Regions from separate parts of the Oceanobacillus picturae genome, predicted to be linked through region 2. Evidence: predicted binding sites of a transcription regulator. Region 2 holds the regulator's gene; the other holds the start of a gene.
What was found. The regulator LexA, encoded in region 2, represses DNA repair genes until DNA is damaged. The targets are predictions, from matches to a motif close to CGAACATATGTTCG.

Region 1: the regulator LexA is predicted to act here: its motif matches at 2,721-2,734, upstream of BN988_RS15020 (SPL family radical SAM protein).

What each region holds. Positions count from the first base shown of each region.
Region 1 covers NZ_CCAX010000003.1:113,212-118,884, reverse strand. Annotated here, with positions in the region: gene BN988_RS15030 (winged helix-turn-helix domain-containing protein) at 1-700, shown strand, start outside; gene BN988_RS15025 (Na+/H+ antiporter NhaC family protein) at 919-2,391, shown strand; gene BN988_RS15020 (SPL family radical SAM protein) at 2,843-3,664, shown strand; gene BN988_RS15015 (SDR family oxidoreductase) at 3,906-4,550, shown strand; gene BN988_RS15010 (DUF1538 domain-containing protein) at 4,597-5,322, opposite strand; gene BN988_RS15005 (DUF1538 domain-containing protein) at 5,319-5,673, opposite strand, start outside.
Region 2 covers NZ_CCAX010000001.1:557,476-563,148, forward strand. Annotated here, with positions in the region: gene sirA (sporulation inhibitor of replication protein SirA) at 1-53, opposite strand, end outside; gene tkt (transketolase) at 314-2,320, opposite strand; gene BN988_RS02880 (DUF896 domain-containing protein) at 2,454-2,687, opposite strand; gene BN988_RS02885 (YneB family resolvase-like protein) at 2,886-3,524, opposite strand; gene lexA (transcriptional repressor LexA) at 3,812-4,435, shown strand; gene BN988_RS02895 (amidohydrolase) at 4,522-5,673, opposite strand, start outside.

The sequences.
Region 1 (5,673 bases), on a different contig from region 2:
AATCATCCGTGTCGTTCGAAGAGAGGGATCAGAAAGATTTTTTCATCTAACGGAAGAAAGTCTTCCACAATGGCTATTGAACCAAGCAGATAAAATAGAGGTAGAAGAAGCAGAGCGCGCACTGCTAGCCAAATATATTCGCGCGTATCGTGTGATTGATACACGTGATTCCCGGTTTGGTTGGCAAAAGCTTAAAGCAATGCAAAGAAAACAAGCCATGGAGACGATGGTAGCTAGCGGGGTGGCCATCCGACTTACAATAGAAGGAATAAAAACAACGTACTACATATTGGCCGAAGATTTGGACCGACTTAAAAGACATGAAAGGACCCCGAATCCGTTTTCCATCGAGCAAGATGATGTGCGTTTTTTGCCACCTTTAGATAATTTGCTTTGGCGACGTGACCGGCTTGTGGATCTGTTTGACTTTACATACCGATGGGAGATCTATATCCCAAAGGTAAAACGGCAATACGGTTACTATGCCATGCCCATTCTTATTGGAGATCAGCTTGTAGGAAGAATGGATCCTGGTCTTGATAGAAGTTCCAATCAGCTGCATATTCGCCAACTCAAGCTAGAACCAACTATAAATGTAACAAAAGAGCTTCATGGTAACATTTGGCAAGGGTTGGAGAAGTTCGCTGCAGCCCACCGCGCAAAAGGGATTACGTTAAATAAGAATATGTGCGACATTTAATGTGTTTAAAAGGGGGCCAAACGCTTCTATTCAACTTAAATCACATGTGATAGACTAGTAAAAATAAAGTGAAACTTCAATCAGTAGGGGGTATTCTTTCCCCACTGGTTGTTAGTTGAACAATCGGGGTGTTAACGCCCGTTTACTCCCACTTCATGTTTTGAAGGGGAGTCTAACGGACGGTTGCACCGGGATGAAAAATGGGGAAGGGGATAGAGATGGCTGACAAGGAAGCATTAGACAGGGCTACAGGAAGCACCGAAGTAAAACAACTAGATTTCCGTTTGGGGGCTTTTGGAGCAGCGGTACCTTTATTGTTCTTTGTAATATGGGCGATTACTACTAGCGTGCTTCAACTTTCATCGGAAATTGGCCTTGTGCTTGGTGCAGTAATAGGATTAACATTAGGATTATTATTATCAAAAAGTAAATGGGAAGACTACGCGCAGGGAATGTTTGATGGGCTTGCCCAACCAATCGGTGTGATTGCCATGGTGGCCTGGTTTTATGCAGGGATGTTTGCCCAAATCTTACAAGTCGGAGGATTAGTTGAAGGTCTTGTCTGGATTGGGGCAGTTACTGGTTTAACAGGGGGCCTGTTTGTTGCATTAACCTTCTTGCTTGCTGCTACCTTTTCAACGGCAGTTGGGACAGGCTATGGAACAACCGTAGCATTTTGTACGCTAATGTATCCAGCTGGAATAGCGGTGGAAGCAGATCCGGTTATGCTGTTTGCAGCAATCCTAGCTGGAGCAGTATTTGGAGATAACTTAGCACCAGTGTCGGATACGACGATCGTGTCTGCCACGACTCAGGAGGCTGATGTCCCAGGAGTTGTACGTAGTCGTTTCAAATATGCTATTGGAGCAGCAATCCCTACCGTTATATTGTTTGCCTTGTTTGGTGGAGGTGAAAATGCAACGGCGGATCCAGCTGCTATGGGGGCGATGATGGATCAGACGAATCCGAGCGGTCTATTAATGCTTATTCCATTTGCACTTGTATTAATTCTTGCCCTTTCCGGCCAACACTTGATTACATCCTTAACATGGGGGATTATTCTAGCTATCCCATTAATTTGGATATTGAAGTTAGGAACGATCGGTCAAATTATTTCGTTTAATCCAGAATCTGATAATGTTGTAGAAGGTGCTTTAATTGAAGGGATTTCCGGTTATGTAAATATGGCTATCCTCATCCTGCTAATTGTTGCAGCTGCTCATTTATTAAAATTGGGCGGAACAATGCAGGTGATCACAAAAGGGCTTGTGAAGTGGATTGGGAAATCTGTCCGAAAAGCTGAACTCTCTATGTGGGGAATTGTAGCGATGATGAATAGTGCGATTACCATTAATACAGCTGCTGAGATAGCGGCAGCACCATTTGTTAAAGAACTTGGTGAGAAATACCGTATTCACCGATACAGAAGAGCAAATATGCTGGATGCTGTTACCTCTGCATTGGGATACATTTTCCCATGGGGTGCACCTGTTCTTTTAGGTTGGACTACAATTCAAACGATGCAGGAAAAATATGAATGGCTTCCTATTGTGTCTCCAACAGAAGTTTTCCCGTTTGTCTTCCAGGGTTGGTTCCTTGTGATCGTTATGCTAATCGCTGCCTTAACAGGTTGGGGATTGCGTTACGAAGGGAAAAATGGGGAAGAAGTAAAAGAAAGACCATCAGAATAACTTTAAGGACAAATAATTCAATAAAAAGTTATGCCAATTCCGCGCTACGGGAAAAACTACGCTTTCCGTGGACACGGCATCGGGCCAACAGGATGTTGGTCACGAAGGCGTTGCCACAGGACGTGGCGCTCTTAGCCTTTGTTCCTTTCCTACCTTCCGGGGTCTTTGGACTCGTGCTGTTCCCACTGGACAAGTAAGGCTTCGTCAGCGATTCATCGCACGTAGAAAATGCCAATGCATTTTCAAGGAGTCTACGTTTTTCCTCCGCTAAGTAAGTTTTTTACCTAATAGTAATGCTGAACGAATTAGTTTATAGCCAAAAAGGGCTTTGAATGTTCGTTCGGCATTTATTTTTAATGTTTTCTTGCCACTCCTATCTGTTGTTGTTTTTTTATTTTGTTATTACTTTGGTTATAGTTAGTTTGAGAATTAAGTAAGAAAGGGTGATCTTATGAAACCGGATATTATGTATAAGCAGCCGAAATCTATTTTGAATAAAGGGAACGGCTATCTCTCTGGTTATAGCCATTCGCTTAATCCATATGTGGGCTGTACCTTTGGCTGTTCATTTTGCTATGTTCGGAAGTTGCCTGTTTCTTTATTCAAAGGAAAAGAGTGGGGAACATGGGTAGATGTGAAACAAGAGGCAGAGAAGGTTTTAACAAAAGAACTGATAAGGGAAAAGAAAAAGGGAGAAGTGACTATTTTTATGTCTTCTAGTACGGACCCATATCAGCCAGTGGAACGTAAAGAGCGAGTCACAAGATTTTTACTAGAAACGATGGTAGAGAATCAGCCGGATTTTCTTTTCGTGCAAACGAGAAGCCCGTTGGTCAGACGTGATATAGATATATTAAAACAATTTGGAGACAAGGTACGAGTCAGTATGACAATTGAGACAGATGATGAAGCTGTCCGCCAACACTTTACCCCTCAAGCCCCTAGCATATCCTCAAGGTTAAACGCATTGGAAGATTTGAAGAAACATGGTATACGAACACAAGCAGCAATTGCCCCTGTTTTGCCAAGTACAGAAAAATTCCCCTCTCTTTTAAATGGTATAGCGGACCGAGTATGTATTGATGATTTTTACATGGGAGATGGTAGTGGTGGTAAGCGGACAGAACGATTAGGGATCTTTGACTTGTTTGATGACATCGATAAAAAGAATTGGACTGTGGATACCGCGTACAGGATAGTGGAAAACAGAATGTATGAAGTATTTGATAATGAAGATGTCTTAATTAGTCAGGAGGGATTTGCCCCGTATTAAACAGTCGGCAGATTTATCCTGGTGCAAACGTCCGTCCGTAAGACTCCCACTTCAAAACATGTAGTGAAATCGTGGTGTTTAAGTGGGAGTAAACGGACGCTAACACCCCGATTCGTTCAACTAACAATCAGTGGGAAACAACGAAGTCCCCCACTGATTGAAGTTCATTTTATTGTGTACCAGTTCCATTTCATGAAATACTAGTAAATAAGAAGATTTTGTAATGGAAAGGGGATTGACGATGAAGCTATTTTTAATCGGAGCAAACGGACAAATTGGCAATCAGGTATTAGAGCAAATAAAAGCCAATGAGAAACATTCCATTAAAGCAATGGTAAGAAAACAAGAACAACTTGAAAAATATCAGGATTCGGGAGTGGACGCCGTACTGGCCGACCTGGAAGGAAGCGTAGCTGATTTAGCTAAAGCGATGGAAGGGTCTGATGCTGTCATATTTACTGCTGGTTCTGGTGGTAATACAGGCGATGATAAAACCTTACTGATTGATTTAGATGGAGCGGTTAAAGCGATGGAAGCGGCAGAACAAAGTGGTGTGAATCGGTTTGTGATGGTAAGCGCCATGCAAGCCCATAATAGAGAAAACTGGCATAAGGATTTAAGAACCTATTATGTTGCCAAACATTATGCAGATAGAATGCTACAGAACAGTAAATTAACTTATACCATTGTACGTCCTGGCTTATTATTAAATGAGCCGGGTACCGGTAAAGTAAGCATTGCGGAGAATCTAGGTCAAGGGTCTATTCCGCGTGAAGATGTTGCCAAGCTTGTTATAAAGGCGTTGGATAACGAGAAAACCTACTATCGCTCCTTCGACCTAATTTCAGGTGAACAATCTATCGAACAAGCAATAGAATCATTATAAGGAAAGAGGGGCAGCCGAATGATGGGCTGTCCTTTTTCTATGCGTTCTACTGTGCTCTTTCTTTTCTACCAAATAGAATGCCTAATGTTAGCACGGATAAGATTGGGGCAAGGGCAACTAGCGCTACCATCCCAAACCCATCAAGCAAAGGATTTGTTTCACCGATTTCTCCGGCAATACCAACAAACATAGACAGAATAAATGTAGCAGTCATAGGCCCAGTTGCAACTCCCCCTGCATCAAATGCTATGGAAATAAAGGCCCTAGGGGAGTAGCGCATCATAAGGAAGGCCGCTATGTATCCGGGTAGAATGAAGACCCATAAAGAGATGCCGATAATAAGTCGAAGCATGGCCACCGCGACAGAAAGTCCCACCCCAATAGAGATGGTGTACAGAAGCAATTTTTGCGGGATATATCCCCTCGAGGCCCGTTCCACCTGATGGATTAATACATTGACAGCTGGCTCGGCATAGGTGGCTACAAATCCCAATAGAAAGCCAATTGGCAGGAGCAACCAAATAAAGTCATACGTGCCAAGTTCTGCTCCGATAAGCCTCCCGATAGGTAAAAAGCCAAGATATACACCTTGGAGAAACAAGGATAGACCTAAAAAGGTGAAGAGAAAGCCTGTCATAATTGGTAGGATTTTTTTAATTGAAAGCCGGAAGAGTTGCACCTGGAAGATTAAGAATAGAAAAAGCAATGGAGTTAAGGCTGCTCCAACCTCCAGCATCGTTTGCCCGAAGCCTTGAAATAGATGTGAGTTCATCCGTACACCACTCCTAATAAAAGTACGGCAATAATGGGACCAATGGAAGCAAGTGCGACAAGCCCGAACGCGTCTTTGGAAGCAGTATTTCTTTTCATAACAGAGGCCACACCAACGCCTAGTGCCATAATGAACGGTACAGTTAAGGGGCCTGTGGTTACTCCGCCGGAATCAAAAGAAATAGGGACGTAGGAAGGTGGAGTAAGGCTTGCAAGTAGAAAAACAATCCCATAACCGGCTAATAAAAGATAGGCTAAGTTCATCTGGAAGATAATACGGAGTAACGCAAGACTAATAAAGATGCCAACCCCAAGCGAAACAGACAAAAGTAATACAGGCTTCGGTATCGCC
Region 2 (5,673 bases):
AAATAATGCCAAGAAAACTCTTCTTTCATCCGGAATACAGTATATTCATACATACTAAGCTTCCCCCTTTTCCTTCTATTATACGGAAAGAAGCTTTAAAATAATGTCGGTTCATCGGAGATATTTTAACTTGTTTTGTCGAGAAAAGTTTATAAATAGACAAAAGCCCTAATACCGCTCTTAAACAAATAGTAGTTTTATTCTGTAAACTATCTCAAACAAAAAAATAGCCTACCATTCCCAATGCGAATTGGTAGGCTATTTCTTTTAATTTTTCTCAATTTATAGTGGATAATTCACCTTTTAAATTGAGCTATTTTGTTAGTGATTCTACATGTTCTACGACGTTCTCTACAGTGAAACCATATTCTTTGATAACTCTGTCACCATTAGCTGATGCACCGAAGCGATCAATAGCAATAATTTTTCCATGGTCACCTACATAACGATCCCAACCGAATGATGCTGCCATTTCAATTGCTACTCTGTTTTTGACAGAAGAAGGTATAACTTTTTCTTTATATGCTGCATCTTGTGCATTGAAACGATCCCAGGATGGCATGCTTACAACGCGAACGTCAATGCCTTTTTCTTTAAGAGCAGCTTGTGCAGAGACCGCCAACTGTACCTCGGAACCTGTTGCTAAAAGCAATGCATCCGGTGTTTCTTTGGTAGCATCACTAACAACATATGCACCTTTCTTAACACCTTCATATGCATACTCTTTTGTCCCTTCAAGAGTAGGAAGGTTTTGACGTGTAAGCACAAGTGCGGTAGGTTGATTTGTTGATTCAATAGCTAATCTCCAAGCAGCTTGTGTCTCATTAGCATCTGCTGGGCGAATTAATGACAAGCCAGGCATAGCACGTAAAGCTGCTAGTTGCTCAACTGGTTCGTGCGTCGGACCATCTTCTCCTACTGCGATGGAATCATGTGTGAATACATACGTCACAGGTGCATTCATAATGGAAGATAGACGAACTGCTGGACGAAGGTAATCACTAAATACGAAGAAAGTACCCGCATAAACCTTCAATCCACCATGAAGAGCCATTCCATTTAATGCTGCGCCCATCGCATGCTCCCGTACACCAAACCACACATTACGCCCAGCATGATTTTTACGAGAGAAATCCTCTTCATTATCCATCATTGTTTTATTAGATCCAGCCAAATCTGCACTACCGCCGAAGAAATTTGGTACAGCTTGGGCAATAGCATTCAATACTTTTCCGGAAGAAGCACGGGTTGCAAGAGTATCTTTACCTGCTTCAAAAACAGGAAGTGATTTTTCCCAATCGACTGGAAGTTCACCTTTCATTGCTAATTCTAATTGCTTAGCCAATTCAGGGTACTTTTCATTGTATGTTGACAACAAAGCATTCCACTTATCTTCTGCTTCAGCACCTTGCTTCCCAATTTTCTCTTTGAAGTCTTCATAAACTTCTTCTGGAACATGAAAGTCTTGTTCGTAAGTCCATTTATAATAATCTTTAGTTAGTTTAACTTCGTCTGCACCTAATGGAGCACCGTGAGAAGATGCTGATGCTGATTTATTAGGAGATCCATAGCCAATAATTGTTTTTACTTCAATTAATGTAGGTTGGTCCGTATTCTCCTGTGCTTGCTTAATTGCTTTTCTTAGAGCATTTATATCATTACCATCTTCAACGCGAATTACTTGCCATCCATATGCTTTAAAACGCTCTTCCGTGTTATCAGAGAAAGATTGATTTAAATCCCCGTCTAAGGATATATCATTGGAATCGTATAGTGCGATTAATTTGCCGAGTCCTAAATGGCCAGCAAGTGAAGCCGCTTCATGAGAAATACCTTCCATTAAATCTCCATCACTTACAAGTGCATAAGTGTGGTGATCAACGATTTGAAGATCTTCCTTGTTAAATTTCGCAGAGAGATGTGCTTCAGCCATTGCCATACCAACTGACATGGCAATTCCCTGACCAAGTGGACCAGTTGTCGCCTCTACACCGTCTGTGTGGTGTACTTCTGGATGGCCTGGTGTCTTAGAATCCCATTGACGAAATTCTTTCAAGTCATTCATCGACACGTTATAACCTGATAAATGAAGCAAACTATATAGAAGCATAGATCCATGGCCTGCTGAAAGAACAAAACGGTCTCTATTAAACCACTTTGAGTTTTTTGGATTGTGATTCATGAAATCAGTCCATAGCGTGTAGGCCATTGGAGCTGCTCCCATTGGAAGTCCAGGGTGACCAGAGTTCGCTTTTTCGATTGCATCAATAGATAATGTACGGATTGTAGTAATTGAATTTTGTTCTATGTTGTTTGACATATTGTTTAGCCCCTTTCAAAAATAACTACTGGTTGTTTCCTCCTCATTCTATAACGAAACCCATCCAGGAACAAGTTAAAACGGATAGGCTTCCTTATAAAAGGGCTGATTTTTGTCGTAGTTTGGTACAAAATTAATGTTTCTTATTTCTCTCTTGCAAGTCTTTCACTTTTTTTGGTGTAACATCGTTTCCTTTAGGATCCACAACTGTCATGGATTTAAACTGGTTTTTAAAAGAGCTTCTTACATTGTTTAGATATTCTTCACGGAGCTCTTTTTGTTCCTGTTTCTCTTTCTCAGTTAGACCTGTATCTTTAGCCTTTTTTGCCAGTGAATTAATTCGCTCAATTTTATCCTGAGATAACATAGCTCTACCTCCTTTTTAATTTTCTATTAATACCCTTATGACTTTTACAAACTTCATCGCCGTCTTGCGTATACATCATTAGCTGTATAAGATCTTATTAAGCTTTATCTTTAAAAAATCTATTTTACGTCTGAATACAACAAAAAACAAGAGCCATTAGCTCCTGCTTAGTTATTTTACGCCTATTAAGGCTTATATTCAAGTATCTTGCAGTTCCTTATACCTGCGATGGACCGTCGCTTTGGAGACAGGATATCCCATTCCGTTTAATGTACTCGTAATCTCTTCAAATGTAAGCTTTTTCTCTCTAAGTCTAACCACTTCTTCTATAGGAAAGGCAACTCTATCGCGCCCTGGAGCATGATGCTGGTTTTTGAGATTTTCAGCAGGATTATATCCTTGTTCTACTGCGCGTCTCATTCCTCTTTTAATTTTTGCATTGTGAATTTTGCGTTGGTATTCTTCCACTATCCCAACTATTTGCAAAACCATAGAGTCTGATTCTGATAGTTCAAGCTTCCCATCATGCATTGCAGTATATACATCTATATGGAGCTTTTGCAGCTGATGGAACAACGCAATTTTGGTATTTCCACGCCCTAGTCTTGTTTCATCCTGAATTAGTAAACAGTCAGCATCTTTAGCCGCAAATATATCGAGCATCTCAAATATGCCATTTCGCTCTATTTCATAGCCACTCTTCTTTTCTTCTATACAAGCTATTACATTAAAATTATAGCGTTCTGCTAATCCCATTAGCTCTATTTTTTGTCTAGCAAGAGAGGTCTCTTGGGTATGTTTGTCGGTACTCACGCGACAGTAGATAATTGCATTCAACACGCTTACTCCTTCTTAAACCAATTAACTCGTAATCATAGTAAAGTACAGGAATCCCAGCGTCAAGGCAAAGGCAACTATATAAAACAAATCCGTTTTTGTAAGTTTACTAAACATAGTTTCATTCCCTCCTTTTCTAAATAGGAACCTTTGTTCGCTTATTTGTAATTTTAATTATAGCAGAACATATGATCCTGTCAAGGCTTTTTCTCGAACGAATGTTTGCTTTATGTGGAATCAAATGGTAAACTATTAATAATTAATCTTATGGGCGAGGTGAAACATTTATGTCAAAACTATCAAAACGTCAGCAAATGATTTTAGATTATATTAAAGACGAAGTAACAAAAAAAGGATATCCGCCTTCCGTCCGGGAAATTGCCGAAGCTGTCGGACTTGCTTCAAGTTCTACAGTACATGGACATTTATCTAGAATTGAAAGCAAAGGATACATTCGACGAGATCCGACTAAGCCAAGAGCAATAGAAATACTTGATTTGTCGGAAGGAAATAATATCCCAAGAGAAGAAGCTCGCTATGCTCCTGTAATTGGGAAGGTAACAGCAGGACTACCTATTACAGCAGTTGAAAATATCGAGGAATTCATTCCTCTACCAACCACAAGTGCTGGACCTGATGATAATCTTTTCGTATTGGTTATCGAAGGGGAAAGTATGATAGAGGCAGGAATACTTGATGGGGATATGGTTATCGTTAAACAGCAGAATACAGCACAAAACAGTGATATAGTTGTTGCGATGACAGATGAAAATGAAGCAACAGTGAAAAGGTTCTTTAAAGAAAAAGACCACATTCGCCTCCAGCCCGAGAATGCAACGATGGATCCGCTTCTATATGATAATGTAACAATACTAGGTAAAGTAATTGGTTTATATCGTAATATCCATTAAATCGAGCAACGTGTAGTACCTAGTACTCACATCTCACCAACACCAAATTCTAGTAAAAAAACAGCTACCTCGAGGGCAGCTGTTTTTTATTGTTCCATTATTACTTTGACTGATTGGAAAAGAATGTTAACTGCAGGTAATAACGTGTCTTCTTTAATATCAAACTTTTCATTATGATGACCTGCAGCCAGTTCTGTACCGAATACACAGTAGGTTGCCTTTCCGCCATTTTTCTGTACTTCGTTCATAAAATAGGTGGCGTCCTCTGAACCTCCTGGCGTGTTATCTTCCAGTTGACTTATTTCAATATCCGGGGATGCTTCGGCACATTTGTGAAGGATACCTGCTAGGTCCAACGAACATTTACAACTTAGTGCCTCGCCTACTGTTTCAATATTATGTTCTACTTGATACATGGTAGCCGCTCCACTGACGACAGATGTCACCTGTTCTTTCACATAATCATTTATTTCAGAAGTCTCTCCTCGCGTTTCTACTTTCATGCTAGCATGATTGGCAATAATATTTCTTCCTGCACCAGCTTCTAGCTGCCCAACATTTATCCTGGTAGCTCCTCCTGAATGACGAGATATACCATGGAGGCTTAGCACACTAGCGGCAGCTGCTAAGAGTGCATTCTTGCCTTCTTCAGGGCTACCTCCGGCATGTGCTGCTGTACCGTCATAGGTGATATCTAATTTGGAGGTGGCAAGAAAACCGCTATTGGCGGCAACGAATTGCTTATGCGGAACACCGACCCCAATATGGGTGGCGATGAAATAATCGACATCTTCCACTATATTTGCTGCTGCCATAGCTTTTGCTCCTCGTGTGCCTTCCTCTGCTGGTTGAAATATTAATTTTATTTTTCCCTTAAGCTCTTCTTTATTCTCAATAAGCAGGGTGGCGAGGCCTAAACCCATCGAAGTGTGGGAGTCATGACCGCAGGCATGCATTTTCCCGTGAACTTTTGAACTGAATCCTTCATTGTGCGGGAAATGCTCGTTACTGTCTGACTCTAAAATATCCAATGCATCCATATCAAATCGATATGCAATAATAGGGCCTTTCTTACCTGTATCTAATGTGGCAACTATTCCTGTATAGCCTTCTGAAAAGGGATTAAGATAATCATCAATTGCCCCATTTTTCTGTGCCCATTGATAATGTTTCTTTGTTTCCTCTTCAGTGGGTTTTCCCATGCAATCTGCCTCTGACATAACTTCCTTTCCCATTTT